DNA from 3 places in the Pseudochelatococcus sp. genome. Region 2 is predicted to be linked to each of the others. Evidence: riboswitches for the same ligand, from Rfam matches in the RefSeq annotation. Region 2 holds a riboswitch; each other region holds the start of a gene.

The links. Region 2 has a riboswitch for thiamine pyrophosphate ahead of thiC (phosphomethylpyrimidine synthase ThiC). Riboswitches for the same ligand answer to the same signal wherever they lie in the genome.
Region 1: another riboswitch for thiamine pyrophosphate. It lies ahead of thiO (glycine oxidase ThiO); the one in region 2 lies ahead of thiC (phosphomethylpyrimidine synthase ThiC).
Region 3: another riboswitch for thiamine pyrophosphate. It lies ahead of thiE (thiamine phosphate synthase); the one in region 2 lies ahead of thiC (phosphomethylpyrimidine synthase ThiC).

Annotation. Positions count from the first base shown of each region.
Region 1 covers NZ_JBMNUS010000010.1:14,993-24,874, forward strand. The annotation lists gene argS (arginine--tRNA ligase) at 1-804, shown strand, start outside; gene ACOYJQ_RS14660 (SPOR domain-containing protein) at 963-2,669, shown strand; gene nagZ (beta-N-acetylhexosaminidase) at 2,686-3,843, shown strand; gene ACOYJQ_RS14670 (segregation and condensation protein A) at 3,881-4,723, shown strand; gene scpB (SMC-Scp complex subunit ScpB) at 4,723-5,346, shown strand; TPP riboswitch at 5,408-5,506, shown strand; gene thiO (glycine oxidase ThiO) at 5,496-6,635, shown strand; gene thiS (sulfur carrier protein ThiS) at 6,681-6,893, shown strand; gene ACOYJQ_RS14690 (thiazole synthase) at 6,914-7,714, shown strand; gene ACOYJQ_RS14695 (thiamine phosphate synthase) at 7,711-8,328, shown strand; gene ACOYJQ_RS14700 (P1 family peptidase) at 8,309-9,325, opposite strand; gene ACOYJQ_RS14705 (cytochrome c biogenesis CcdA family protein) at 9,455-9,882, shown strand, end outside.
Region 2 covers NZ_JBMNUS010000001.1:144,879-154,760, reverse strand. The annotation lists gene dapE (succinyl-diaminopimelate desuccinylase) at 126-1,280, opposite strand; gene dapD (2,3,4,5-tetrahydropyridine-2,6-dicarboxylate N-succinyltransferase) at 1,291-2,133, opposite strand; gene thiC (phosphomethylpyrimidine synthase ThiC) at 2,288-4,060, opposite strand; TPP riboswitch at 4,247-4,386, opposite strand; gene ACOYJQ_RS00675 (DUF4167 domain-containing protein) at 4,557-5,576, opposite strand; gene prmC (peptide chain release factor N(5)-glutamine methyltransferase) at 6,409-7,302, opposite strand; gene prfA (peptide chain release factor 1) at 7,299-8,387, opposite strand; gene ptsP (phosphoenolpyruvate--protein phosphotransferase) at 8,451-9,882, opposite strand, start outside.
Region 3 covers NZ_JBMNUS010000007.1:8,770-18,651, forward strand. The annotation lists gene ACOYJQ_RS11415 (efflux RND transporter periplasmic adaptor subunit) at 1-602, opposite strand, end outside; gene ACOYJQ_RS11420 (adenosine kinase) at 934-1,953, shown strand; gene ACOYJQ_RS11425 (DsbA family protein) at 2,096-2,863, shown strand; gene aroQ (type II 3-dehydroquinate dehydratase) at 3,048-3,536, shown strand; gene accB (acetyl-CoA carboxylase biotin carboxyl carrier protein) at 3,548-4,012, shown strand; gene accC (acetyl-CoA carboxylase biotin carboxylase subunit) at 4,016-5,389, shown strand; TPP riboswitch at 5,444-5,557, shown strand; gene thiE (thiamine phosphate synthase) at 5,622-6,353, shown strand; gene thiD (bifunctional hydroxymethylpyrimidine kinase/phosphomethylpyrimidine kinase) at 6,350-7,165, shown strand; gene dps (DNA starvation/stationary phase protection protein Dps) at 7,220-7,762, opposite strand; gene ACOYJQ_RS11460 (NAD+ synthase) at 7,992-9,680, shown strand; gene gltX (glutamate--tRNA ligase) at 9,736-9,882, shown strand, end outside.

The DNA.
Region 1 (9,882 bases), on a different contig from region 2:
ATCGACCGGCCGCTGATGAAGTCCGACGGCAGCTATACCTACTTCGCCGCCGACGTCGCCTATCTGCGCGACAAATACGCGCGCGGCTTCAAGGAGCTGGTCTATGTGCTGGGGGCCGATCACGGCGGCTACGTCAAGCGCCTGCAAGCGGTCGGCCGCGCCGTCGGCGGGGATGACGTGAAGGTGATAGCGCTGCTCGCCCAGCTCGTGAAGCTGCTGCGCGACGGCGAGCCGGTGAAGATGTCGAAGCGCGCCGGCAGCTTCGTCACCCTGCGCGAGGTGATCGACGAGGTGGGGCGCGATGCGGTGCGCTTCATGATGCTCTACCGCAAGAACGACGCGCCGCTGGACTTCGATCTCGCGAAGGTGGTGGAGCAGACCAAGGACAACCCGGTCTTTTATGTGCAGTATGCGCATGCGCGTTGCGCCTCGATCTTCCGCCAGGCGCGCGAGACCTTGCCTGATCTCGACATCGCGAAAGAAAAACTCGCCCGTGCTTCCTTCGGCGTCTTGGCGGACGAGGCAGAGATCAATATATTGAAGCTGATGGCGCAATATCCGCGCGTGATCGAGGCGGGCGCCCAGAATTACGAGCCGCACCGGCTGGCGTTCTATCTGTATGAGCTGGCGGCGGCGTTCCATGGGCTGTGGAACCGGGGCAAGGATTCGCCGCAATTACGGTTTGTTAATCAAACTGACACAGAGTTGACGGCGGCGAGGCTGGCTCTCGTGGAGGCCGTCCGGTCGGTTCTTGCGTCCGGGCTGACCGTTCTGGGAGTGGCCGCGCCGGATGAAATGCGCTGAAGGATGCGGACGCGGCGCTCTTCGTGAGTGGGTGGCTGTTCGACGGTTGGCGTGAATGTGGTGGTGGACGGGCCTTGCCGCGCTTCGGCGTCGGGTTGGCTTCGTCATATTGCCCGTCTGGTATGATCCGGGCGTGTCTGAAGGATCGGACTGCACCCATGAGTAAGAACAGCAGAGCCTACGCCATGCGCGATACAGACGGCCCCGAAGAGCAGAACCGGCGCATCGCATCGCGCGCGCGCAACGAGGATCCGCTGGCGGAACTGGCGCGCATCGTCGGGCAGGGCGGCCCGGCGGCTGCGCCGCGGCCGGCGGAGCCTTATGCTCCGGCAGGCGCCGGCGGCCAGCAATTCGCCGGCGGCCAGCAACCCGCCGCCGGCTCCCAGCCCGATTGGGTGAACGAGATCGAGCGCGCCTTCGCGCACCTCGGCCCGCGCGCGGGCCAGCCCCAGCCCCAACCCCGGCCGGAACAGCAGGGGGCGGCGATGCCCGAATGGCTCCGCAGTCCGGCGGTGCCCGTGTTGCCGGTGCCTCCCGGACCGGGGCCGGAAGTCTATGCGCGGGAGTTCAGCCAGGCGCTGGACGGCGCGTCCGACGCCGCCGTGGCGGCGGGCGGCTATTATGCGCAGGATGCCTACCAGCTTGCCGCCGGCGGCCAGGACGGCGGCTATCCCGCCGACGCGCAGCGCGCGCCGGAATGGGACGAAGGCCATGATACGCCGGCGGCCTCCGTCGGCGGCGGCTACGGCGCCTATGCCGACGACGGCCGCGCGCCCGAACCCGCCGAGGCGGAATACGACGAGCAATATTATGCTGATTCCGCCTATGCCGCGCCTGTCGCGCGCCGCAGGCGCGGGCTGGTGATCGCGGCGGTCGCGCTCGGTCTCGGCGCGGTGGCGGTGGCGGGCACGCTGCTCTTCAGGGGCGGAGGCAGCGCCGTCGACGGCGAGCCGCCGGTGATCGCCGCCGACAGCGCGCCCGTGAAGGTCGAGCCCGAAACGCCGGGCGGGGCGGAGATCCCCAACACCAACAAGGCGATCTACGAACATACCAATCAGGCGCCCTCCGGCGAGGATGCGGTGGTCGTCGACAACCGCGAGCAGCCTGTCGATATCGGCCAGTTGCTGACCCAGCAGGCCGCGCCGGAGCAGCCGGCGGAAACGACGACCACGACCACCACCACGGCGCGCGGGGCGGCCGATGTCACGCTGCCGGAAGCGCCGGAGCCCACGAGCCCCGCCATCGTGGCGCTCGGCGAGCCCAAGCGCGTGCGCACCGTCTCCGTGCGGCCGGACGGCAGCATCCTGCCCTCCGGCGGGCCGGCCGCGCCGCAGGCGCCCGCCGTTGCCGCGCCGACCATCGAGCAGCTCGCGACGGCGACGCCCGAGGCCGCGTCTCCCGCCACGCCGGTCGTTTCCGCGCCTTCGGTCGCGGAGCCTGCGGCATCGGTCCCGGCTGTCGCCGCGCCGTCCGTGATGCCCGTGCCGCGTCCGGCCGGCGTCAACCGCCCGGCGACGCGCGCGCCCTTGCAGATCGCGCCGATGCAGATCTCGCCGCAGGCCGGCCCCGCCGGCCAGCAGGTCGCCGCCACGCCGCAGGAAGCCGCGCCGCAGGCCGCCGGAGGCGGCTTCACCGTGCAGCTTGCCGCGCCGGGCAGCGAGAGCGAGGCGCGCAACCTGTTCGCCAATCTCCAGCGCCAGCATGGCGAGCTTGCGGGCTATTCGCCCAATATCCTGCGGGCGCAGACCGGCGGCCGCACCATCTATCGCCTGCGCGTCGGGTCCTTCCCCTCGCGCGATGCGGCGACGGCCCTGTGCGTGCGCATCCAGGCTTCCGGCGGCCAGTGCTTCGTGGCGCGCAACTGACGGGCGCCGGGATGTCATGAGGGCGCTCGTTCTGGGCTGTTCCGGCCCGACGCTGACGGACGAGGAGCGTGCGCTTTTCGCGGATGCCGATCCGTGGGGGTTCATCCTCTTCCGCCGCAATATCGTTTCACCCGCGCAGGTGCGGGCGCTGACGGCGGCGCTGCGCGCCTGCGTCGGCCGGCCGGACGCGCCGGTTTTCGTCGATCAGGAGGGCGGGCGCGTCCAGCGTCTCGGGCCGCCGCATTGGCCGCCCTATCCGCCGGGCGCGATTTACGGCCTGATGGAGCCGCAGGAGGCGCGTCGCGGGGCGCGTCTGATCGCGGCGGACCTGCGGGCCGTGGGCATCACCGCCAATTGCGCCCCCGTGCTCGATGTGCCGGCCGAGGGAGCCAGCGACGTGATCGGCGATCGCGCTCTCGCGGCCGATCCGCAGCGCGTCGCCGTGCTCGGCCGCGCGGCGGTGGAAGGATATCTCGCCGGCGGGGTGTTGCCGGTCGTCAAGCACATTCCGGGCCACGGGCGCGGCAACGCCGACAGCCACCGGGCGCTGCCGGTGGTCGACACGGGCGAGGCGGAACTCGACGCGCGCGACTTCGCGCCGTTCCGCGCGCTGGCCGATGCACCCGTCGCGATGACGGCGCACGTCGTCTACAGCGCCATCGATCCCGACAATCCCGCCACCGTCTCGCCCGCCGTCATCGCGCGCGTCATTCGCGGCCGCATCGGTTTTCATGGGCTGCTGCTGACGGACGATCTGTCCATGAACGCCCTCTCGGGCACGATCGGCGCGCGCGCGCAGGCGGCGCTGGCCGCCGGCTGCGATATCGCGCTGCATTGCAACGGCCTGCTGTCCGAAATGCGGGAGCTTGCCGCGCTCGCTCCGCCGCTTGCCGGCGAAGCCGCCGCCCGCGCGCGTCATGCGCTCGACCTCATCCGCCGCGCGCCGGCGGCGTTCGATCCTGTGCAGGAGCCGGCGGCGTTCGATCCTGTGCAGGAGCCGGCGGCGTTCGATCCTGTGCAGGAGCCGGCGGCGTTCGATCCTGTGGATGAGCGCGCGCGGTTCGATGCGGCCGTGGCGGCCGCCCTTGCAAAGCGCGGCTTCCCGGCCGATCTTCTGGCGGATGCGCCGAAGCCGGGCGACCCCACCGAAGGGGCCGCGCCCGTCGGCGCGTGAGGCGGTGCGCGACCGGCTGCCGCCGCGACGGGAGGGCATGACGAGAGTGGCCGACGGGGCATTCCGCGCGGATATCGCGGCGGACGATTTCGACGCGGGACGGCGCGAGGCGGAGCCCGCGCTGATCGTCGATGTCGACGGCTTCGAGGGGCCGCTCGATCTGCTGCTGGAACTCGCCCGCCGCCAGAAGGTCGATCTGGCGCAGATTTCCATTCTGGCGCTGGTGGAGCAATATCTCGCCTTCATCGAGGCCGCGCGCCAGTTGCGCCTCGAACTCGCCGCCGACTATCTCGTCATGGCGGCGTGGCTCGCCTTCCTGAAATCCCGCCTGCTGCTGCCCGCGCCCGCGCCGGCGGAAGAGCCGGTGGCGGAAGATCTCGCCACGGTGCTCGCCCTGCGGCTGCGGCGTCTGGAGGCGATCCGGCGCGCGGCGCAGCAACTCGCCGACAGCCCCCGCCTCGGGCGGGATGTGCTGGCGCGCGGCGCGCCGGAGGAAATGGCCATCGTGGAGCGTCCGAAATGGGACGTCTCGCTGTTCGCCCTGCTGCGCGCCTACACCGACAACCGCCAGCGCACCGCCAACGCCCGCGTGACCTTGCAGCGGCGCACGGTATGGTCTCTCGCCGAGGCCCGCGAGGCCTTGCAACGTCTGGTCGGCGGCGCGCGGGACTGGACGGCGCTCGATCCCTGGCTCGAAAGCTTCATGGCGACGCCGGGCATGCGGGCCACGGTGCGCGCCTCCGCGCTCTCGGCGACGCTGGAAATGGTGCGCGAGGGCCGCATCGAACTGCGGCAGGACGCGCCCTTCGCGCCCCTGATGTTGCGCTGTCGGCCGAAAGAGCCCGATGTCGAGCCCGATGCCGCGCGGGAGGTCGCCTGATGGAAGGCGATGCGCCGCGGGACGTGTTCGTCGAAGGCCGTGCTTTACGCGTGATCGAGGCGATCCTGTTCGCCTCGCGCGAGCCGGTGGCGGAGGCGGACCTCGCCGCCCGTGTTCCCGCCGGGACCGATCTCGGGGCGCTTCTGATCCGTCTCCAGGCGGATTACGCCGGCCGCGGCGTCGTGCTCGTCCGGGTTGCGGGAAAATGGACGTTCCGCACCGCGCCCGATCTCGCGCCGGCGCTGGTGCGGGAGGTGGAGGCGCCGCGCAAGCTTTCCCGCGCGGCGCTCGAAGTGCTGGCGATCATCGCCTATCACCAGCCGGTGACGCGGGCGGAGGTGGAGGAAATCCGCGGCGTCGCCACCTCGCGCGGCACGCTGGACACGCTGATGGAGACCGGCTGGATCAGGCTGCGCGGCCGCCGGCGCACGCCCGGCCGGCCCGTGACCTACGGCACGACGCCCGAATTCCTGTCTCATTTCGGCCTCGCCTCCCTCGACGACCTGCCCGGCCTCGAAGACCTGAAGGGGGCCGGCTTTCTGGACGGCCGGCTGCCGCGCGGCTTCTCGATTCCCACGCCGAGAGACGGCGATGCGCTGCACGACGACGAAGAGGCGCTGTAGCATCGAGGCCCCTTCTGCGTGTTACCCCCTTGCCAAAGTCGGCAAAAGAGACGATGTTCCACTAAAGGCACTGGGGTGCCGCGCGTCGGGCGCGGCTGAGACTATACCCATCGAACCTGTCTGGGTCATGCCAGCGTAGGGAGAAGCCGTTGGTCGCGTATTCATCTGATTCATCCGTCATCATTGTCGGTGCCGGCGTCATCGGTCTGTCGATCGCGTGGCGGCTGGCGCGGCGCGGCGTCCGCGTGACGGTTTTCGACAAGGGCCGGGCCGGGAGCGGCGCGAGCCATGCGGCGGCGGGCATGCTCGCCGCCTGCACCGAGCTGGAGCCGGGCGAGGAATGGCTGCTGCCGCTCAACCGCCGCAGCCAGCAGTTATGGCCCGCCTTCGCCGCGGAACTCGAAAGCGCCGCCGGCCTCCCCGTCGATCTGCGGGAGGAAGGCACGCTGCATGTGGCGCTGAACGCCGACGAGCAGGCGCGGCTGCGCCATCATCTCGCCTTGCAGGAAAAAACCGGCCTGCCGGTGACGTGGCTGTCGGGGCGGGAGGTGCGCGACCGCGAGCCGATGCTCGCCGGTGCGACGGGCGCCGTCTGGAGCCCGCAGGACCATCAGGTCGACAACCGCAAGCTCGCCGCCGCCCTGCGCGCGGCCGCCACCGGCGCGGGCGTCGATCTGCGCGAGGAAACGCCGGTCGAGCGCATTCTGGTCGCGGACGGGCGCGCCGCCGGCGTGGAGGCCGGCGGAGAGCGGCATGAGGCGTCCGTCGTCGTGCTGGCGGCGGGCGCGTGGTCGCGCGGCATCGGCGGGCTCACGCCCGATGCCCGCCCGCCCGTGCGCCCCGTGAAGGGGCAGATGCTGGCGCTCGGCATGGATGCCGCCAACCCCTTGATCCGGCATGTCGTCTGGGCCTCCGGCGTCTATCTGGTGCCCCGCCGCGACGGGCGTCTCATCGTCGGCGCGACAGCGGAGGAGCGCGGCTTCGACGACCGGCTGACGGCGGGCGGCATCCTGTCGCTGTTGCAGAACGCCTGGCGCGCGCTGCCCGGCGTCGAGGAACTGCCGCTGATCGAGACATGGGCGGGCTTCCGCCCCGGCAGCCGCGACGACGCGCCGATCCTGGGGCCGGGGCCGGTCGACGGCCTCGTCTACGCCACCGGCCATCACCGCAACGGCATCCTGCTGACGCCGGTGACGGCCGACATCGTGTCGCGCTTCATCCTCGACGGCGCGCTCGATGCGCTGGCGCGGCCCTTCGCGCTGGAACGTTTTCGCCCCGTCGCGGCATAAACGGAAGAACAAGGACGGAAGAACAGGGACGAAGTGGATCGGGACATGAGTGAAATTCAGGTGCGCGTCAACGGCAGGAGCGAGCAGGTCGCGGATGCGACGCTGGCCTCCGTGCTCGTGCGCCATGCCATCGCCGCCGATACGCGCGGCGTCGCGGTGGCGCTCAACGGCGCGGTGCTGCCGCGCGACAGGTGGATGCGGACCATGCTGAACGCCGACGATCGCATCGAGATCGTGCAGGCGCGGCAGGGCGGGTGAGCGCGGTGGCGACGGATATCATGGTAACGGACATCACGGCGACGGATATGCAGGACGATCCGCTGGTGATCGCCGGGCGGACTTTCACATCGAGGCTCTTCCTCGGCACGGCGGGCTATCCCAGCCAAAAAGTGATGCTGGATGCCGTGAAGGCCAGCGGCACGCAGATGACCACGGCGTCCATCCGCCGCATCGATCTTTCCGGCGCGGCGGAAACGCTCGTGGATGTGCTGGCGGGTTCGGTGCATTTCCTGCCCAACACGGCGGGCTGCCAGACGGCGCGCGACGCCGTGCTGACGGCGGAACTGGCGCGCGAGGCGCTCGGCACCGACTGGGTGAAGGTGGAGGTGGTGGGCGACCGCGAGCTGCTCTATCCCGATGTCGAGGAATTGCTGCGCGCCACCGCCGAACTTGTCGACAAGGGTTTCGTGGTGCTGCCGTACTGCACCGACGACCCGATCGCCTGCCGCAAGCTCGCCGATGCCGGGGCCGCCGCCGTCATGCCGCTCGGCTCGCCGATCGGCTCGGGCCTCGGCATCTCCAATCCGCATATGATCGAGATGATCTGCGCCAGAAGCCCGGTGCCGGTGGTGCTGGACGCCGGCATCGGCACGGCCTCCGACGCCGCGCTCGCCATGGAGCTCGGCTGCGCCGCCGTGCTGCTGAACACCGCCGTTTCGAAAGCGAACGATCCGGTGCGCATGGCCGCCGCCATGAAGCATGCGGTGGCGGGCGGGCGTCTCGCGCATCTCGCGGGGCGCATTCCCAGGCGCCGCAACGCGGAAGCGTCGAGCCCGCAACTCGGCCTCATCGAATCGTGAGGCTGCCCGCGCCGCCGCTGCTCGTCGTCACCGACAGGCATCAGCTTGCCGGCAGCATGGCGACGATGGCGGAGGCGGTATTCGCGGGCGGCGGGCGCTGGATCAGCCTGCGTGAAAAAGATCTCCCCGCCGACGATCAGGTGCGGTTGGCGCGCGACCTCCGCCGGCGGGCGCAGGCTTGCGGCGCCTGCGTCACGGTGCATGGCTCGCCGGAGGTCGCACGGCAGGCGGGCGCGCGTGGCGTGCACCTGCCGGAAGCCGGCGATGCGGCGGCGGCGAGAGGAATGCTGGGCGAAGACGCGCTGATCGGCCAGTCGGTGCATACGCTCGCGCAGGCGCGCGCCGCCGATCCGGCCCATGTCGACTACATCATCGCCGGCCCGGCCTTCGCCACGGCCAGCAAGCCGGGTTATGGCCCCGTGCTCGGCGAGGCGGGGCTCGCCGCGATCGTGGCGGTGTCGCGCGTGCCGGTGATCGCCATCGGCGGCATCGACGCGGTTTCCGCTCCCCGTTGCCGGCAGGCTGGCGCGGCGGGCCTCGCCGTCATGGGCGGGGTGATGCGCGCCGGCGATCCCGCGGCCGAAGTGCGGGCGCTCATCGCGTCGCTGGGCTGAACCTGTCGCGCCACGCCGGCAGAGCGCCCGGGAAGGGAAGGGCGGTCGCCTCGAAAATGCCCCGTGCGATGGCGCGGGCGAGACAGTCGGCGGCGGCGACGCCGATGGCCGACAATTCATAGGGCGAGGGGCGGAGCGGCCGCCGGCCGGTGGCGGCGGCGAATACCGTATCGCCGTCCAGCAGCGCGTGCGAGGGGCGCAGCGCGCGCGCCATGCCGTCATGGGCGGCGAGGGCGAGGCGCTTCGCCTGCGCCTTGGTGAGCGTGGCATCGGTGGCGACGATGGCGATGGTCGTATTCTCGCCGGGCCCGCCCTTGAAGCGCGGTATCAGCGCCTGCGCCGGGATCGAGGCCGGCAGGCCGAGCCCGCCGAACTCGTCGCCCTGCTCGTAGGGCGCGGCCCAGAAATGCGGGCCGTCGCCGATCACGCCCGATCCCACCGCGTTGACGACCGCGAGAGCGCCGACCCGGTGACCCTCCGCCGTCACCGTGCCGGCGGAGCCGACGCCGCCCTTCAGGTCGACGGTGGTGGCGCCGAGGCCCGCGCCCACCGTTCCCAGCGCGAACGGGCCGGCGGAGGCGAGCGCTTCTTCCACGGCAAGTTCGGCGAGCCGCCGGTGGGGCGGTTCGCCGATGCCGGCGGCCCACGGCTTGTCGCCGCCGTTCAGGAGATCGAACACCACCGCCTGCGGCACGAGCGGCACCCGCGCGCTCGCAACGGCGAAGCCGCGCCCGTGGCGCGCCAGCGCGCTCATCGCGCCGCCCGCCGCATCGAGGCCGAAAGCCGAACCGCCGGACAGCACGATGGCGTCTATCGCCTGCACCGTCATCTCCGGCTCCAGCAGGGCGGTGTCGCGCACGCCGGGGCCGCCGCCGAGAATGGCGAGCGAGGCGACCGCCGGTTCGTCGAACACCGCGACGGTGACGCCCGTCGCCGCCGCCGCGTCGTGGGCGTGGCCGACGCGCAGGCCCGGCACGTCGGTGATCAGGTTATGCATGTCGTTCATCGGTCGTCTCCCGGAGCGCGCTCCAGCGCGAGCGCGGCGACATCAAAAAGCCGCGACGCCCTTCCCTGCGCGTTCGTGCCATCTTGCCGCAACGGCGCTTTCGCGGATAGAAGCGTTCGCATGATCGACGTCACTTATCCAGCGGCCGCCTTCGCCGGCCTCCTGAGCTTTCTGAGCCCCTGCGTGCTGCCGCTGGTGCCGCCTTATGTCACGTTCCTCACCGGCACCACGCTCGACACGCTCGCGGAGCGTCAGGATGCCGGGGTGACGCGGCGGGCCTTCTTCGCCTCGCTGCTGTTCGTGGCCGGTTTCTCGACGGTTTTCGTCCTGCTCGGCGCGACGGCATCGGCGCTGGGGCAGGCCGTGCGCCAGTATATCGACGTGCTCGGCACCCTGGCGGGCATCTTCATCATCGTCATGGGCCTGCATTTCCTGGGCGTGTTCCGCCTGAACCTGCTCTATCGCGAGGCGCGGGTGCAGGTGGACAAGCCCGCCGGGCTGTGGGGCGCCTATGTCATGGGGCTCGCCTTCGCCTTCGGCTGGACGCC
Region 2 (9,882 bases):
TTCAACGAAACGCCGAAATGCTCCAGAGCGTCGTGCGTTCAAGTGGAATCGTCACGCCGCTCTAAATTCTATATTTTACCGCAACTTGCGTTCAATTCGATGGATCGATTTGAACGCAAACTGCTCTATCCGAAATAGCGCTCCAGCGCCGCGCGGTAGATCGCCGTGAGCGCCACGAGATCGTCGACCGCCACGAACTCGTCCACCTGATGCATGGTGCCGCCGACGGGGCCGAATTCCACCACGGGGCAATACGCCTGGATGAAGCGCGCGTCCGAGGTGCCGCCGGTGGTGGAAAGCGCCGGCCGCCGGCCGGTCTGCGCTTCGACGGCCTCGCTCACGAGCGTGACGAACGGGCCCGGATCGGTCAGGAAGGCGACGGCGTTGCTCGGATCGAAGGCGAGCGCGACCTCGGCGTCGCCCTCCCGCCGCGCGCGGGCGAGACGGTCCGCAATCTCCGCCTTCAGGCTGTCCAGCGTCCACAGGTCGTTGAAACGGATGTTGAAGACCGCCGTCGCGGCGGCGGGAATGACGTTCGTCGCCGGGTTGCCGATGTCGATCGTCGTCACTTCGAGGTTGGACGGATCGAAATGCGCCGTGCCGCCGTCGAGCGGGGAGGCGATGAGGGCCGAGAGCGCCCGCAGAAGGGTGGGCACCGGGTTGCGGGCCAGATGCGGATAGCCGACGTGGCCCTGCTTCCCGGTGACGGTGAGCCGGCCGGTGAGCGAGCCGCGCCGGCCGATCTTGATCATGTCGCCGAGCCGGTCGGGGTTGGTCGGCTCGCCGAGGATGCAATGCGAGAGGACCTCGCCGCGCGCCTTCGCCCATTCCAGCAGCTTCACCGTGCCGTTGACGGCGGGGCCTTCCTCGTCGCCCGTCAGCAGGAAGGCGATGGAGCCGGCGAACGCCGGGCGGGCGGCGACGAAATCGACCGCCGCCGTCACCATCGCCGCGACGCCGCCCTTCATGTCGCAAGCGCCGCGCCCGTAGAGCCTGCCGTCAACGATGCGGCCCGCGAAGGGATCGTGCCGCCAGCGCGAAACGTCGCCCGGCGGCACGACGTCCGTGTGCCCGGCGAACATGAGGCAGGGCGCGCCGCTGCCGTAGCGGGCGTAGAGGTTGTCGACATCCGGCGTGCCGGGCGCGGAAAAAGTCACCCGCTCGACGGCGAAACCCGCCGCCGAGAGGTATTCCCCCGCGAGCGCCAGCGCCCCGCCCTCCGCCGGCGTGACGGAGGGACAGCGAATCAGCGCCTGTGCGAGCGAGACGACATCGGTCATGATCGGAAACTCAATCGCGCAGCAGGTCGTTGATGCTGGTCTTGGCGCGCGTCTGCGCATCGACGCGCTTGACGATGACCGCGGCGTAGAGCGAGGGGCCGGGCGTGCCGTCGGGCAGCGGCTTGCCGGGCAGGCTGCCGGGCACCACGACCGAATAGGGCGGCACCTCGCCCTGGAACACCTCGCCCGTCTCGCGGTCGACGATCTTGGTGGAGGCGCCGATGAACACGCCCATGGAGAGCACGGAACCCTCGCGCACGATCACGCCCTCCACCACTTCGGAACGGGCGCCGATGAAGCAATCGTCCTCGATGATGACGGGATTCGCCTGCAACGGCTCCAGCACGCCGCCGATGCCGACGCCGCCGGAAAGGTGCACATTCTTGCCGATCTGCGCGCAGGAGCCGACGGTCGCCCATGTATCGACCATCGTGCCCTCGCCCACATGGGCGCCGAGATTGACGAAGGAGGGCATCAGCACGACGCCCGGCGCGATATGGGCGCCGCGCCGCACGATCGTGCCTGGCACCGCGCGGAAGCCCGCCTCGCGGAAGGCGAGCGCATCCCAGCCCGCGAATTTGGAGGGCACCTTGTCCCACCACACCGCGCCGCCGGGGCCGCCTTCGATGATGCTCATGTCGTTGAGGCGGAAAGAGAGCAGCACGGCTTTCTTGAGCCACTGGTTGATGTGCCATTCGCCATCGATCTTTTCCGCGACACGCGCGAATCCGCCATCGAGCAGGCGCAGCGCTTCCTCCACGCCGTCGCGAACCTCGCCCGTGGTGTCGAAGGAAACGTCGGCCCGCTTTTCCCAGGCGTTGTCGATGATGGAGGCGATGGCGTCGTGTGTCATGGTTGTCCGTGTTTGGTTGGGCAGGCGCTTGCATTGCCGAAAGGCAAAATTTGCCTGCCCGCGCGCGCGTGTCAATGGCCGGGCCGGAACTCGGCTTGGACAGAACGCGCGCGGAGCCTGCCCGACCATCGCGAATACGCGATTCCGTTCCGCTCTATTCCGCGGCCGGCACGTAGATCTGCGCGCCCTGCTCGCGGAACTGCGCCGCCTTGTCGGTGAGGCCGGACAGCCGCTCCGCTTCGGCGCGCAGATCCTGCGTGATGCGCATGGAACAGAACTTCGGCCCGCACATCGAGCAGAAATGCGCCACCTTGTGCGCGTCCTTCGGCATGGTCTCGTCGTGGAAGGCGCGCGCCGTGTCGGGGTCGAGCGACAGGTTGAACTGGTCGTTCCAGCGGAAGTCGAAGCGCGCGCGCGACAGGGCGTCGTCGCGCAGCTTCGCCGCCGGGTGGCCCTTGGCGAGATCGGCCGCGTGCGCGGCGATGCGGTAGGTGATGACGCCGGTCTTCACGTCGTCGCGGTTGGGCAGTCCAAGGTGTTCCTTCGGCGTGACGTAGCAGAGCATCGCCGTGCCGAACCAGCCGATCATCGCAGCACCTATGGCCGAGGTGATGTGGTCGTAGCCCGGCGCGATGTCGGTCGTCAGCGGCCCGAGCGTGTAGAAGGGCGCCTCGCCGCAGGTGGCGAGCTGCTTGTCCATGTTGGCCTTGATCTTGTGCATCGGCACATGGCCGGGACCCTCGATCATCACCTGGCAGCCCTTGTCCCAGGCGATCTTGGTGAGTTCGCCCAGCGTGTCGAGTTCGGCGAACTGGGCCGCGTCGTTGGCGTCGGCGATGGAGCCGGGGCGCAGGCCGTCGCCGAGCGAGAACGACACGTCATACTTGCGCATGATGTCGCAGATCTCGTCGAAACGCTCGTACAGGAAGCTCTCGCGGTGGTGGGAGAGGCACCAGCGCGCCATGATGGAGCCGCCGCGCGAGACGATGCCGGTGACGCGGCTCGCCGTGAGCGGCACATAGGCGAGGCGCACGCCCGCGTGGATGGTGAAGTAGTCGACGCCCTGTTCGGCCTGCTCGATGAGCGTGTCGCGGAACAGCTCCCACGTCAGCTTTTCCGGCTCGCCGTCGACTTTCTCCAGCGCCTGATAGATCGGCACCGTGCCGATGGGCACCGGCGAGTTGCGCATGATCCAGCCGCGGATATTGTGGATGTTGCGCCCCGTCGAGAGGTCCATCACCGTATCCGCGCCCCAGCGCGTGGCCCACACCAGTTTCTCGACTTCCTCCGCCGCCGAGGAGGTGACGGCGGAATTGCCGATGTTGGCGTTGACCTTCACCAGAAAATTGCGGCCGATGATGGTGGGCTCCAGCTCGGGATGGTTGATGTTGGCGGGAATGACGGCGCGCCCGCGCGCCACTTCCTCGCGCACGAATTCCGGTGTGATGAAGGCCGGAATCGCGGCGCCGAAATCCTCGCCGTCCGCCCGGCGCGCCTGCGCGCCGGCCAGCATGGCTGCGCGGCCGAGGTTTTCGCGATGCGCGACATAGATCATCTCGTCGGTGACGATGCCGGCGCGGGCGAATTCGAGCTGCGTCACGGGTTGGCCGTCGCGCCCGGCGAGCACCGGCCGCGCGGCGGGACAGGCCGGCACGAGGCGCTCGGGCGAGACGAATCCGTTGTCCTCCGGCTTCACGGCGCGCGCCGCGATCTCGTCGAGGCCGCGCGCGACAAGCCACGGAGCGCGCAGCGGCGCGAGCCCCTGTTCGAGGTCGATCGCCGCATCCGGGTCCGTATAGGGGCCGGAGGTATCCTGCACGCGCACCGGATCCTCGCCGCAGGCGGGATCGAGCGCGATCTCGCGAAACGGCACGCGGATGTCCGGTCGGCCCTCGGGCGAGGCGTAGATCTTGCGCGAGCCGTGAATCGGCCCGGTGGTGACGGCTGCCGGCGCCGCGGCGACCTTGGTGCGCGGGCGTTTTTCAGTCGTCGTGCTGGTTTCTGCAACTGTCGTCGTCACGGCTATCAACCTCCCGGAAAGTGAGAATCCGGGCGTGAAGCGGCTGACAAGATTTCAGATGCAACGATTTTTGTAACGCAACGAGGCGCTTTTGCGTCGGCATTGTCCCGTCCCTCCGCCGGTATGACCCGGATCAGGTTCAAGGGTCACCGCGGCGCCGTTTGCGTGGCCTCAAGGCCCTGAACGGCATGACGGAATCTCAGCCCCCTCGCGGGACCCCCCTCGGAATAGCCTTACCTTTGACGCAACAGGCGGCTTTGTCAACCGCAAGAATACCGGCCCCCCGCCGCAGGCGGGTTGCACTCGGCCCCGCGTGCCGGATTGAACGCAGGTTCGGAAATCAAAAGACAGGGATGAAGGCGTTTTGCATGGCGGCTTCGATGCGCCGGTCATGCAAGACGCCTTACTCGGCGACCGGCAGGTCGCTGTCCACGGTCTTCTTGCGGGTGCGTGTGGCGCGCAGCTTGCGGACGGGCTCGACTTCCTCGCCGGCCGTCTCCTCGCTCGCGGCGGCACGGCGGCGGCGGGTGCGGGGCGCGGGCGTCTCGGCTTCCGCGGCGGGCGCCGGCGGCGGCTCGACGGGAGCGGCGGTCGGAGTGACTTCCGCCTCGACCACCGGCGCCGCAACGACCGCCTCGGCAGGCTGTTCGGGCGCGGCGCGCACGGGTTCGGCGTGCGCAGGTTCCGCATGCATGGGGTCGGCGGTGACTTCGCGCGCGATGGCGGGCTGCTCGTCCGCTTCCGCAGCCGGGCGAACCGGGGTGGTGAGGAACGCGGGCAGGGCGAGCTGGCGGGCGGCGCCGGCATCCTCGGGGGCCTGTGCGAAGCCGTTCACGTTATCCTCGCGCCGGCGGCGGAAGCGCTCGCGGCGATCCTGCCGCTCGGGGCGCTCGGACCGCTCTTGCGGCTGACGCTCCTGCTGCCTGTCCTGGCCGCGCGCGTTCCTCTCGGGCCGGTCGCGCTGGGGCGGCTGCCCTTCGTCGTCGAACGCGGGGGCGAAGCGCGATTCGGGCTGGCGCTGGCCGACGGTGCGCGGTTCATGCTGGCGCGGCTCGTGCTGACGCGTGTCGGGCTGGGGAGCGCCGTAGTCCTGCACGCCGTAGCCGTAGCCGAAAGCGCCGTCGTCGGCGCCGTCCTCCTGATCCTCGTCCATGGATCGCGGAAATCCGAAATTCTGCTGGTATTGCGCCTGCGCGGCGAGAATGATGCGCAGGTAATGCTCCGCATGCTGGAGATAGTTTTCCGCCGCCACGGGATCTCCGGCGACATGGGCGTCGCGCGAGAGCTGCGTGTATTTCTCGGCGATATGCTGGGCCGTGCCGCGCACCTTGACGTCCGGCCCGTTCGACTCGAACGTCTTCGTCAGCGGGTTGGGAGCTTTCCGGTTGCGGTTGCGCATGCGCCTGTTTTGACCTGGTCTCATCGACTATCTCATTGGGAGCTGAAAATGGGGACGTCGCGTCCCTGCTGTCATCCGGCCCGCTCCGGGTGCGCCGATCGTCTGGCAGGATCGGTTGCCGGTTCCGGTGCCGGTCGTCAAGAGCATCCCTGCCTTTCGTCGAAACGCAGGAATTCTCTATCTTCTTGTTCGAGCATCATCTTTTTCCAAAAGGCGGCATCCGCTTTCCGGGATCATGCTTCCTGGAGGATTTTTGCGTCCCGTCGAAACGCAAAAATCCTCAAGGCTTTGATTTTGAGCGAGTTCTTGTCGATTAAATGATTCCATCTAACCGGAAAGCGCTCCAAAATCCCTGCGTGCTGTCCGTGGCGGCAAGGATACTTGTTTGCCCCCTCGCGAAAGGGCGACAAACAGCCGTTGTTGCGTCAGTGTTCTCTTAAAAAACCTCGATACCGCTTTCCAGAGCCTCATCGTGGCCGAGTGAACCCGCGCGGAAACGAACCTTCCCGGATCGCGGCGCATCCGACGGGCAGCGATTCGCAACGCCATGCACGCTTCAACGACACGAACAGCAGGCAAACCCGCCGCGCCGGCCTGCGGCGGGGAGGCTCCGGACCGCGATCAACGAAAAAGCGACACGCTGATGGATCACATGAAATCCGATCTGCTGGAATCATCCATTTGATAGATGCGATCAGTTCAACAGACGAGCTGGCGGCCGCCCCGACCTACATGCCGAAGAGCGAACCGGATAACCTGATTGACGGCCAAGCTTGATTCACAACCTGACACTACCGGCTTCCCATTATCGCGCCAAGCACTTTTTTGGTCGGAAAGCGTCGAACAGCCTCATCTTTCACAACAATGTGGCAACAATGACGCGCTCTGTTCCGGCGAGATCGAGGATCGCAGGGCGCGGAAGCAGGCCGTTCGCCCGTGCGATATCCGCGATCGCGGCCGCCTGTCCGCGGCCGAACTCCACGACGACCGCCCCGTCGGGACGCAGGATGCGCCGCGCATCGGCGAAGATCTGTCTGTAGGCATGCAGCCCGTCGGCGCCGCCATCAAGGGCAAGACGCGGATCGTAGTCCTTTACATCGGTATCGAGACCCTCCAGGTCAAGAGTTTCGATGTAGGGCGGGTTGGAAAGCACGAGATCGGCGCAACGGTCGGCGAGCGCCGAGGCCCACGATCCCACGATCACCGATACACGATCCCCGACGCCGTTGCGCACCGCGTTGCCGCGCGCCGCAATGGCGGCGTCGGGCGCGAGATCGACTGCGATCGCGCGTGCGTCCGCCAGTTCGTGCGCCGCCGCCACGGCGATGCAGCCCGAGCCCGTGCCGAGATCGGCAATCGTGAAGGGCGCGCCCGTCTGCGCGGATTTGTCGCGCCCCGCAACGATGCGCGCATGTTCGGCGATGGCCGCCTCGACGACATGTTCCGTCTCCGGGCGCGGCACGAGCGTGGCCGGGGAAAGATGAAACGGCAGCCCCCAGAACTCCCGCTGCCCGAGAATGCGCGCCACCGGCTCGCGGGCGAGGCGGCGGGCGGCCATCGCCGCAAGACGCGCGTGGGACGCCGCATCGAGCGGGACATCGGGCCAGGTATAAAGATCGATCGTCGACAGGCGCGCGGCCGCGGCCAGCAGCAGGCGCGCGTCGAGGGCGGCGGTGTCGATGCCCGCTGCCCGCAGATCGGCGGTCAGCCGCGTCAACGCCTCCGCGCGGGAAGGGGGGGCGCCGCTCACGTGGCTTGCGCCGCGAGCAATTCGGCCTGATGCTCGGCGATGAGCGCATCGAGCAACTGGTCGAGCGCTGTGCCCATCATCACCTCTTCCAGCTTGTAGAGGGTGAGGTTGATGCGGTGGTCGGTGACGCGCCCCTGCGGAAAGTTGTAGGTGCGGATGCGTTCCGAGCGGTCGCCCGAGCCCACCTGCAACTTGCGGTCCTGCGCGCGCGCCGCTTCCGTGCGGCTGCGTTCGGCGTCGTAGAGGCGGGCGCGCAGCATGGCCATCGCCTTGGCGCGGTTGCGGTGCTGGGAGCGCTCCTCCTGCACCATCACCACGGTGTTCGTCGGGATGTGGGTGATGCGGATGGCCGATTCGGTCTTGTTGACGTGCTGCCCGCCGGCGCCGCTGGAGCGCATGGTCTCGACGCGCAGGTCCGATTCGTCGATGGCGATGTCGACATCCTGCGCCTCCGGCAGCACCGCAACCGTCGCGGCGGAGGTATGGATGCGCCCGGACGCTTCCGTCTCGGGAACGCGCTGCACGCGGTGCGTGCCGGATTCGAACTTGAGACGCGCGAACACGCCCCGGCCCGCCACTTCCGCGATGATTTCCTTGTAGCCGCCGGCCGTGCCGGGGCTCTCGGAGAGAATCTCGACCGACCAGCCCCTTGTCGCGGCATAGCGCGTGTACATGCGCAACAGGTCGCCCGCGAACAGCGCCGCCTCGTCGCCGCCGGTGCCGGCGCGGATTTCGAGGATGGCGCTCTTCTCGTCGGCGCTGTCCCTGGGCAGCAGCATGATGGTCAGCGCCCGCGCCGCCTCCGCCAGTTGCGCGGCGGCGGCGGGGCGCTCCTCCGCCGCGAAGGCGCGCATGTCCCGGTCCGTCTGCGGATCGGCGACGAGCGCGTCGATCTCGGCGAGGTTGCTTTCCGCCGCCCGGAAGGCGCGGATCGTCTCCACGACGGGATCGAGTTCCGAGAGTTCCCGCGACAGCGCGACGAACGTATCGGAATCCGCCCCCGCCGCCAGCGTCGCCGTGAGCACGGCGTGGCGGTCGATGATGGCGGCGAGGCGCTCGGGGGGCGGGGTGATGATGTCGGTCATGGAGAGCGAAACCGGAAGGTGAGGGCGGCGGGTGGAACGTGCGGGAGGAGCCGGAAAGCGTCGCTACACCGGCACGCCCCGCGCGGCCGCGAAGCCCGCCAGCGCCTGACGCAGCGTGCCCCGGTCGCCCGCCGTGGCCAGCAGGCGCCGCATCTCCGCGGTGATGGCGCCGGCGTCGAGCGACAGCAGCATCGCCTTGACCGGGCCGATGGACGCCGGCGACATGGAGAACGAGCGATAGCCGAGCCCGATGAGCGCCATCGCCTCCAGCGGCCTGCCGCCGATCTCGCCGCAAAGCGTCACCGGCGTATCGTGCGCATCGGCGGTGTCCTGGATCGTCTTCAGGGCGCGCAGCAGCGGCGCGCTGAGCGGGTCGAAGCGCTCCGCCACCTGCCGGTTTTCCCGGTCCGCCGCGAACAGGAACTGCATCAGGTCGTTGGAGCCGACGGACAGGAAGTCGGCCACCTGCACCAGTTCCTCGATCTGGAACACGAGCGAGGGCACTTCCACCATCACGCCGATGGCGATGGAGGCGGGCTCGACATGGCCGTGCTTGCGCAGATAGGTCAGCTCGCGCGCCACGATGGCTTTCGCGCGGTTGAATTCCTCGACGGTGGCCACCATCGGGAACATCACCTTCAGCGCCCGCCCGCCGCAGGCCTTCAGCAGCGCGCGCACCTGCGCCCGCAGCAGGCCGGGCCGGTCGAGCCCGATGCGGATGGCGCGCCAGCCGAGCGCGGGATTCTCCTCCTCCACCGCCTGCATGTAGGGCAGCACCTTGTCGCCGCCGATATCGAGCGTGCGGAAGGTGACGGGCGCGCCGTTCAGCTCGTCCAGCACCTGGCGATAAAGCGCCTCCTGATCGCTGGTGGAAGGCATGCGCTCCGCGATCATGAACTGAAGCTCGGTGCGGAACAGGCCGATGCCGTCGGCGTTGGTCTCCGCCACATGCGGCAGATCGACGAGCAGGCCGGCGTTGACGTTGAGCGATATCCGCTCGCCGTCGGGCGTGACGGAGGGCAAGTCCCGCAGGCTGCGGTACTGCTCCTGCCGCCGGGCGCGCAGGCGCGCCTTCTCGGCATAGGCGGACTGGACGTCGGGCTGGGGGCGCACCTGCACGTCGCCGGCCGCGCCGTCGACGATGATGGCGTCGCCCGGCTCCAGCAGGCCGGTGATGCCGGCGATCTCGCTCACGGCGGGAATGCCCAGCGCGCGCGCCACGATGGCGATGTGGCTCGCCGGGCCGCCTTCCTCCAGCACGAGGCCGCGCAGACGCGAGCGGTCGTAATCGAGCAGCGCCGCCGGCCCCATGGAGCGGGCGACCAGAACGGCGTTTTCCGGCAGATCCTCGCGCGAGGCGCCGAAATGCTCGCCCGCCAGCGCATGCAGCAGGCGGTCGGACAATTCGTCGAGATCGTGCAGCCGGTCGCGCAGATAGGGGTCGGTCTGGCGCAGCATGCGCGCGCGCACGTCCGACTGCACCCGCTCGACGGCG
Region 3 (9,882 bases), on a different contig from region 2:
CCGGAGAACGGCGCGCGGATGAAAAGCTTGTTGTAGCGCGCCTCCACGAGCGCCAGCGCCGCGCGGGCGGTGGCGCGCGCCGCCGCGGCCTCGTCGTTGGCGCGCTGGGTGGCGTTGCCGCCCTGGGCGAGCACGTTGGTGCGCCGATAATTGGCCTCGGCGAGATCGAGCCTGGCGCGCACATCCGCGATCTCGGCTTCCGTCAGCGTCGAGTCGAGCCGCACCAGAAGATCGCCGGCCGTGACCTGCTCACCCTCCGAAAAGCTGATCTCGGCGACGCGCCCGGCGATTTCGGAGGAAATCTGCACGCTCTCGTCCGATTGCAGGCTGCCGACGGTGTTGATCTCGGATACCGACTCGCCCACCCGCACCGGCGCCGTCTCCACCGGCAGCTTCCGCGCGGGTGCGGCGGGCGCCGGCGCGGCCTTGCCCTCCGCGCCCGCCTGCGCCGACGATTGCGTCACGAGCCCGAGACCGGCGAGGGACTCCGCGACGGGCCCCGCCAGAAAGCCCGCGAGATCCCCGCCACGGCGTTGGTAGACGACCGCCCAGGCAACCGCCAGGACGACGACGAGCACTCCGACCGCCAGCAACCTACGCATGCGTCATCCCCGCACAGCCACCGGAACCGCAGCCGGCAAAATGCCCTTCAGTCCAGGTTATCTATCAACAATGCACTTTGGAACGATTGTGCAATGCAACAGGACGGTCGCGCAAGTTAATATTAGCTCATGTTCCGCGTCCCGGGCGCCGCCCGTTCCAGCGCCGGAATTGTCGCGGTTCAGGTCCCGCCTGTCCAATCAAAGTTACGATAGCGGCCCTGTTTTCGCATCGATGGCGCAAGAGCGGTTGACTTTCCGGCCCGCGAGGCTCTACCCGCAAGCGGCGCCTGGCCGGTCACGGCCGGGGCGCGGCTCAAGCCCAGGACAGGACATGACTGCTCAATATGATGTGCTCGGTATCGGCAACGCCATCGTCGATGTCATCGCCCGCGCGGAAGACGATTTCCTCGTTGCGCACAATCTCGTGAAGGGCTCCATGCAGCTCATCGACGCAGCGCGCGCCGACGCGCTTTTCGCCGCGCTCGGTCCTGTCACCTGGGTTTCCGGCGGCAGCGCCGCCAATACTGTCGCCGGCCTCGCCTCGCTCGGCGCGAAACCCGCCTTCATCGGCAAGGTGAAGGACGACGAGGCGGGCAGGCGCTTCGGTCACGACATCCGCTCGCTGTCGGTGGCCTTTCCCACCGCGCCGGCCGCCGACGGCCCGGCGACCGCGGTGTGCCTGATCGTGGTGACGCCGGACGGCGAGCGCACCATGAGCACGTATCTGGGCGCAAGCCGCCACCTGACCGTCGCCGACATTCACCGCGAGACGGTGGAAGCCGCCGCGATCACCTATCTCGAAGGCTATCTGTGGGACCCGGAAGAGGCGAAGGAGGCGTTCGTCGCGGCCTCCGCCATCGCGCACAACGCGGGGCGCGACGTGGCGCTCACGCTCTCGGACGCCTTTTGCGTCGAGCGCTTCCGCGGCGAATTCCTCAACCTCCTGCGCACGCAGGCGGTGGATATCGTGTTCGCCAACGAGACGGAGCTCAAGAGCCTCTACGAGACCTCCGACTTCGACGCCGCCGTGGAGGCGCTGCGCGAGGAAGACCTGCTCGGCGTCGTGACCCGATCGGAGAAGGGCGCGCTGGTCGTGACGCGCGACGAGACGATCGCGGTGCCGGCGTTTCCGGTGGCGGAAGTCACCGATTCGACGGGCGCGGGAGACCTGTTCGCGGCCGGCTTCCTGTTCGGCCTCTCGCACGGGCTCGACCTGCGCACGGCCGCCCACCACGGCGGGCTCGCGGCTTCCCATGTCATCCAGCACATCGGCGCGCGGCCGCAGAAGAACCTGCGCCAGCACGCCATCGATAACGGGCTGCCGGTGGAGCCGCCGACCGGGGCGGCCTGAGCCGTCACCAACTTGTGTGATTGACCCCGGCCGCGTCAAAGGCCACATAGATACCCTGTCCAGGCGCGGGAGCCTTCCGTTCCCCGCCTCCGGGACGAATTCGGTCTATCGCGCCTTGCGGCGCCTTTCGCGGGATATGTTCATGCGCGCCTTACGCCGGCTTTGCCGTTCTCTCCTCGCCGCCGCCTGCGTCGCCTCGTTCGCGGCCTCCGCCCCCGCCGCGGAGATGCCGCAGGAGCAGCGGGCGCAGATCGAGAGCGTGATCCGCGACTATCTGGTGAACAACCCGCAGGTGCTGAAGGACGCATTGGCGGCGCTCGAGGCGCATCAGGAGAAGGAACAGCGCGCCGTCGTCGCGGAGGCGGTGCGCGACGTGACGGCGGACGCCGCCGCGCGGGACGGCATCGTGCTCGGCAACCCGGAGGGCGACATCACGCTCGTCGAGTTTTTCGACTACAACTGCGGCTTCTGCAAGAAAGCGCTCGGCGACATCGAGGCGCTGGTCAAGGCGGACCCGCGCATCCGCTTCGTGCTGCACGATTTCCCCATCCTGCGCTCCGAATCAGCCGACGCGGCGCTGGTGAGCATCGCGGCGGGCAATCAGTTGTCCGGCGACAAGTATTACCGTTTCCATTCCGATCTTCTTCTGTCGAAGGGCGTGGTGGGCAAGGAGCGCGCGCTCGAAGTCGCGAAGGCGGCCGGCGCGGACATGAAGCGGCTCGCGCGGGACATCGAATCGGAAGCCGTGCGTCAGAAGCTGGCGCGCAACATGCAGGCAGGCGAGCGGCTTTCGCTCACGGGCACGCCGAGCTTCATCGCCGGCGACAGCGTGATCCCCGGCGCGGTCGGGCTGGAGACATTGCAGACGATCGTGGCTTCGGTGCGCCAGTGCGGCAAGGTCACTTGCTGATCCACGGCGGAAAAACATCGAAAACAGAGGTTATACGCAGAAAAGCGGAACCATATCCCTTTCCCTGTCGGCCGCGCCGGTCTAAGAGGTGGAATCGCTTTGCGTCGACGATGCGGGCGCGCCTTCGCACACGCCTTCCGGCGTTCGGACGACGGCGGACCGCGATAAGCTGAGCAACCGCCGAATGGTCGCAATCCACGTTCTCAACGGTCCCAACCTCAACCTGCTCGGACAGCGCGAGCCGGAAGTTTACGGCCGTCTCTCGCTCGCCGATATCGAGACGCGCCTGCGGGCCAGGGCAGAGGTTCTGGCGGCCGCCGGCGGCGGGGCGATCTCGCTTGCCTTCGCGCAGACCAACAGCGAGGGCGAGCTCGTCACCCTCGTGCAGAACGCGGGGCTTGCGGGAGCGGGCGTGATCCTCAACGCCGGCGCCTACACGCACACCTCCATCGCGCTGCGGGATGCGATTTCGGGCTCGCGGGCGCTTGCAATCGAGGTGCATTTATCGAATGTGCACGCGCGGGAGCAATTTCGCCATCATTCCGTGATTGCAGCAGTGGCGCACGGCGTGATCGCGGGCTTCGGCGCGGCCGGCTACGAGCTGGCGCTGGAAGCCATCGTGCCGCTGCTGCGGGCGCGCACGGCGGCCGTTGAAGGCGTTGGAAACCATTGACAGAAGAAAGCATGGCAAAAATCAGCCCTATCGATCCTGAACTCGTCAGGGAGCTTGCGAAGCTCATCTCGGAAACCGACCTGACGGAAATCGAGGTTGCCAAGGGCGACCTGCGCATCCGCGTCGCGCGCGCCGTCACGGCCAATGTCGTTCTGCCGCAGGCCGCGCCGGTGGCGGCGACGTTGCCGGGGGCTGCTGCGATCGCGCCGGCCGCGCCCGCGGCGGCGGCGCTCGCCGACAACCCCGGCACCGTGCTGTCGCCGATGGTGGGCACAGCCTACCGCCGCCCCTCGCCGGATGCGAAGCCCTTCATCGAGGTGGGATCGAAAGTGCAGGCGGGCGACAAGCTGCTGCTGGTCGAGGCCATGAAGACCTTCAACGACATCGTGGCCCCGCGCTCGGGCACCGTCACCGCCGTGCTCGTGGAGGACGGGCAGCCGGTCGAGTACGGCGAGCCGCTGCTGGTGATCGAGTAATCGATGTTCGACAAGATCCTGATCGCGAACCGGGGCGAAATCGCGCTGCGCATCCTGCGGGCCTGCAAGGAACTGGGCATCGCCACCGTCGCCGTCCATTCCACCGCCGACGCCAACGCCATGCACGTGCGCCTCGCGGACGAGAGCGTGTGCATCGGCCCGCCTCCCGCGCGCGACAGCTACCTCAACATCCCGGCGCTCATCGCGGCCTGCGAGATCACCGGCGCGGACGCGGTGCACCCCGGCTACGGCTTCTTGTCGGAAAACGCGCATTTCGCCGATGTGCTGGCCGAGCATGGCATCGCCTTCGTCGGCCCCAAGGCCGATCATATCCGCCTGATGGGCGACAAGATCGAGGCCAAGCGCACCGCGCGCGCGCTCGGCATTCCCTGCGTGCCCGGCTCCGAAGGCGGCATCACGGACGATGACGAGGCGCAGCGCGTCGCGGCCGACATCGGTTTTCCCGTGCTCGTCAAGGCGGCGGCGGGCGGCGGCGGGCGCGGCATGAAGGTGGCGCGCGACGCCGCGAGCCTCTCCGATGCGCTCGCCACCGCGCGCATGGAGGCGAAGGCCGCCTTCGGCGACGATTCCGTCTATCTGGAGAAATATCTGGAGAAGCCGCGCCACATCGAGATTCAGGTGATGGGCGACGGACGCGGCGGCGCGATTCACCTGGGCGAGCGCGATTGCTCGCTCCAGCGCCGCCATCAGAAGGTGTGGGAGGAAGCGCCCTCGCCCGCCCTCAACCTGTCGGAGCGCGAGCGCATCGGCGAGGTGGTTTCCCGCGCGATGCGGGAGCTGCAATATCTCGGCGCCGGCACGGTGGAATTCCTGTACGAGAACGGCGAATTCTACTTCATCGAGATGAACACCCGCATTCAGGTGGAGCATCCGATCACGGAGATGATTTCCGGCATCGACCTCGTCAACGAGCAGATCCGCGTCGCCGCCGGCGCGCCGCTGTCCATCCGGCAGGAGGACATCGTGCTGCACGGCCATGCCATCGAGTGCCGCATCAACGCCGAGCATCCGTCCAACTTCCGCCCCTCGCCCGGCACCATCACCTATTACCATCCGCCCGGCGGGCTCGGCGTGCGCGTCGATTCGGCGGTTTATCAGGGCTACCGCATCCCGGCGAATTACGATTCGCTCGTCGGCAAGCTCATCGTGCACGGCCGCACGCGCACCGAATGCCTGATGCGCCTGCGGCGCGCGCTGGACGAGTTCGTGGTGGACGGCGTCGAAACCACGCTGCCGCTGTTCCGGGCGCTGGTGCGCAACCAGGACGTCCAGAACGGTCTTTACGACATCCACTGGCTCGAACATTACCTCGACGCCGAGGGGCCGCTGGAAATCGAGGCGCTGCGCACGGTCTGAGCGGGCGGGACGCTTCGCCCGCGCTTGCTTCCGCCGGGTTTCCTGTCACAATGGCTTATCCGCTTGGGGTGTCCCGCGCCTGTTTCCGGTGCGGGGCTGAGAGGCGCCCGCCAACCCATCGAACCTGAACCGGATCATGCCGGCGGAGGGAAGCGAGATGCGCCCGCAGGCGGTTTTGCGCGGGCGGCCTTCCGTTCCGGCCTGATCGCAACCCGCGACGCGAGCCAGCATCATGCCGCCCTCAACGACAATACAGGAAACGGGCTTCCCCCCTCGCCCGGTCGACCTGCGCCTTTACGCCATTCTCGACCCCGAGCGCGCGCGCGGGCGGCCGCTGCCCGATCTGGCGCTGGCGGCGATCGACGGCGGCGTGACGCTGCTGCAATACCGTGACAAATACGCCGACACGCGCCGGCTCGTCGCCAACGCCCGCGCCATCCGCGAGGCCGTCGCCGGCCGGGGCGTGCCGCTGCTGATCAACGACCGCATCGATGTGGCGCTGGCGGCCGGCGCGGACGGCGTGCACGTGGGGCAGGACGACATGACGCCAGCCGACGCGCGCCGCCTGCTGGGCGGGGAGGCCATCGTCGGCCTGACGCTCAACAATGTCGAGGAAGCGGCGGCGGCCGCGCGCGAGCCCATCGACTACGGCTGCATCGGCGGTGTGTTCGCGACATCCAGCAAGACGGACGCGAAGCCCCCCATCGGCCTCGACGGGCTTGCCGCCGTCGCGGCGGCGGCGCGCGGGCATGCCGCGCATCTGCCGATCGCGGCCATTTCCGGCATCGACGAGACCAATGCCGCCGCCGTCATCGCCGCGGGCGCAGAGGGCGTGTCGGTAATCTCGGCGATCTTCATGGCGGACGACGTGGCGGAAGCGGCGCGGCGGCTGCGCGCCATCGTCGACCACAGCCTCGCCGCGCTCGGGCATCAGGGCGACCTCACGCCGGAAGACAGGCCATGAGCACTATCGCAGGCACCACGCCCATCGCCGTGACGATCGCCGGCTCCGATTCCGGCGGCGGGGCGGGCATCCAGGCCGACCTGAAAACCTTTTCGGCGCTCGGTGTCTATGGCGCCAGCGTCATCGCCGCGCTCACGGCGCAGAACACGCTGGGCGTCACCGGCATCCATGATGTGCCGCCGGATTTCGTCACGGCGCAGATCGACGCCGTCTTTTCCGACCTGCCTGTCGGCGCGGTCAAGATCGGCATGCTGTCGCGGCCGGAAACCATCGCCGCCGTCGCGGACGGTCTGCGACGCTGGCGGCAACAGGCCATCGTGCTCGATCCCGTCATGGTGGCGGCAAGCGGCGACCGGCTTCTGGCGCAGGAGGCGGTGTCGACGCTGCGGGAACGGCTGATCCCGCAAGCCTTGCTGATCACGCCGAACCTGCCGGAGGCCGCCGTGCTGCTCGACACCGACCCGGCGGAAAACGAGGCGGACATGCTGGCGCAGGCGCGCGCCCTGCTGCAACTCGGGCCGCGCGCCGTGCTGATCAAGGGCGGGCACGCGCGCGGCGAGGAAAGCGTCGACCTGCTGATCGAGGGCAAGGACGTCATCCGCCTGCCCGCGCCGCGCGTCGCCACGCGGAACACGCACGGCACCGGCTGCACGCTGTCTTCCGCCGTCGCGGCGGGGCTGGCGAAGGGGCTGGCGCTGGAGGAAGCCGTGGTCGCGGCCAAGGATTACGTCAGCCGCGCCATCGCCGCCGCCGACCGGCTGACGATCGGCAAGGGGCACGGCCCCGTGCACCACTTCCATGCATGGTGGTAGCGGCACGCCTGACGGTAGCGGCGCGGCCGATGGCCGCGCCTTTCAGGAGCGGGATTACTTGTTGGTTTCCTGAATGTGGGCTTCGAGGAACCACAGGTCCTTGTCGAGCGCGCGCGTCACTTCCGTGAACACGTCCGAGGTCGCGTCGTCACCGGCTTCGGCCGTGGTGCGGATCGCCTCGCGGGTGGCCTTGGCGACTTCGGCGAAGGAGCGCGACAGGTATTCGACATGCTCCAGCCCGTCCGTGATCTGCAAGGGATAGGCCTTGAGCTTGCTGATCTCGGCGGCGACCTGCACGGTGCCGTGGGCGATGCCGCCAAGCGCGGTCAGCCGTTCGGCAATCGTGTCCGTATATTCCACCACGTTGGCATAGAGCTTGTCGAACAGCTCGTGCAGCGCGATGAAGTGCGGCCCCTTGACATTCCAGTGCGCATGCTTGATCTGCGCGCCGAGATCGACAAACTGGGCCAGATGCTCGTTCAGCAGCTCGATCGACTTCGTACGGACGTTCTGCCCGAGATCGTTCAACGTCTTGACAGTCATTCCAGGCTCCTCGTTGAGACCTTCGAGCAGGATACGATCGGGTTGAATCGCCATCCCGCTCTAAATTCCATATTCTATAGCATCAGACCGAAAAGCGCGTGCACTTTTTGATCGAATTTGATGCGTTCACAAATGGATAGAACGCCATGCCGAATCAGGCGAGCGTCCGTCGCGCTCCCTCCTCGCTCCCGGCCGGCGGGGTTGCGCGCCATTGCGCGAAGGATCGCGCGCGCCGGCGGGAATCCTCCTTTTCCTTTGGGCACATATAGTCTAAACCAGCATCATGACAGATGTCCGCTCCTCCCTGCGCATTGCGCTTGCGCAACAAAATCCGCTTGTCGGCGACATCGCCGGCAATCTGGCGCGCGCGCGCGCGGCCCGCGCGCAGGCCGCCGTGGCGGGCGCGGACGTCGTCCTGTTTCCCGAGCTGTTCCTGACCGGCTATTCGCCGGAGGATCTCGTGCTGAAGCCCGCCTTCACCGCGGCCGCGCGTGCCGCCTGCGACGATCTGGCGCGCGACACCGCCGATGGCGGACCTGCGATTCTCATCGGGCTGCCGTGGGCGGAAGACGGCCGCATCTACAACGCCGTCGCGCTGCTCGACGGCGGTCGCGTCGCCGACAGACGCCTGAAGGTGGACCTGCCGAATTACGGCGTGTTCGACGAAAAGCGCGTGTTCGACGCCGGTCCCCCGCCGCTGCCGCTCACGGTGCGGGGCGTGCCGGTGGGCGTGCCGGTCTGCGAGGATATCTGGACGCCCGCGCCGGTGGCCGCTCTCGCGGCGGCGGGCGCGGCGCTGCTGCTGGTGCCCAACGGCTCCCCCTACCGGCAGGAGGTGGAGGCGGAGCGCCTTTCCATCGCGCGCGCGCGGGTGGCGGAAAGCGGCCTGCCGCTCGTCTATCTCAACCAGGTGGGCGGACAGGACGAGATCGTGTTCGACGGCGCGTCTTTCGCGCTCGACGGCGACGGCGCGCTCGCCGCGCGCCTGCCCGCCTTCGCCGAGGCGCTCGCGGTGATCGAGGCGCGCCGCGCCGGGCGGGGCTGGACGCTGGCGCCCCTGCCGCCGGCGGCGAATCCGCAGGGCGATTCGGCCGATTATGCCGCCTGCGTGCTGGGCGTGCGCGACTATGTAACGAAAAACCGTTTTCCCGGCGTGGTGCTCGGCCTTTCCGGCGGCATCGATTCCGCGCTGGCGGCGGCGATCGCCGTGGATGCTCTGGGGCGCGAGCGCGTGCATGCGGTGATGCTGCCCTACCGCTTCACCGCCGGCGAGAGCCTTGAGGATGCAGCCCTTTGCGCGCACCGGCTCGGCATCCGCTACGACGTGCTGCCCATCGCCCCGGCGGTGGAGGGGCTGGAGGCGGCGCTCGCGCCGCTTTTCGCCGCCACGCAGCGCGACGTGACGGAAGAGAACCTGCAAAGCCGGGCGCGCGGCACCATCCTGATGGCGCTGTCGAACAAGTTCGGCGCCATGCTGCTCACCACCGGCAACAAGTCCGAAATGGCGGTGGGCTACGCCACGCTCTACGGCGACATGAACGGCGGCTTCAACCCGCTGAAGGATCTCTATAAGACCCAGGTGTTCCGCCTCGCCGCGCTGCGCAACCGCCGGAAGCCCGAAGGCGCGCTCGGCCCCGACGGCGAGGTGATCCCCGAGCGCATCATCACCAAGGTGCCGACCGCCGAACTGCGCGAGAACCAGACCGATCAGGATTCGCTGCCGCCCTACGACGTGCTGGACGACATCCTGCGCGGGCTCGTGGACGCGGAACTGCCGGTCGAGGCGATCGTCGCGGCCGGCCACGACGTGGAAACGGTGCGCAAGGTCGAGCGGCTGCTCTACATCGCCGAATACAAGCGCCGCCAGTCGGCGCCGGGCGTCAAGGTGACGCATCGCAACTTCGGCCGCGACCGGCGCTATCCCATCACCAACGGCTTCCGGGATCCGTTTCCGGCAAGGCCCGCTTCATGACCGCAGCTTCGAGAAACACGGCCGCCCGATGACCGATATCCACCTTCCCGCCGTCATGACCGGGCCTGTCGTTCGCTTCGCCCCCTCGCCCACCGGCTTCCTGCACATCGGCAATGCGCGGCCCGCGCTGCTCAACTGGCTTTTCCGGCTGCGCCACCATGGCCGCTTCATCCTGCGGCTCGACGACACCGACGGCCTGCGC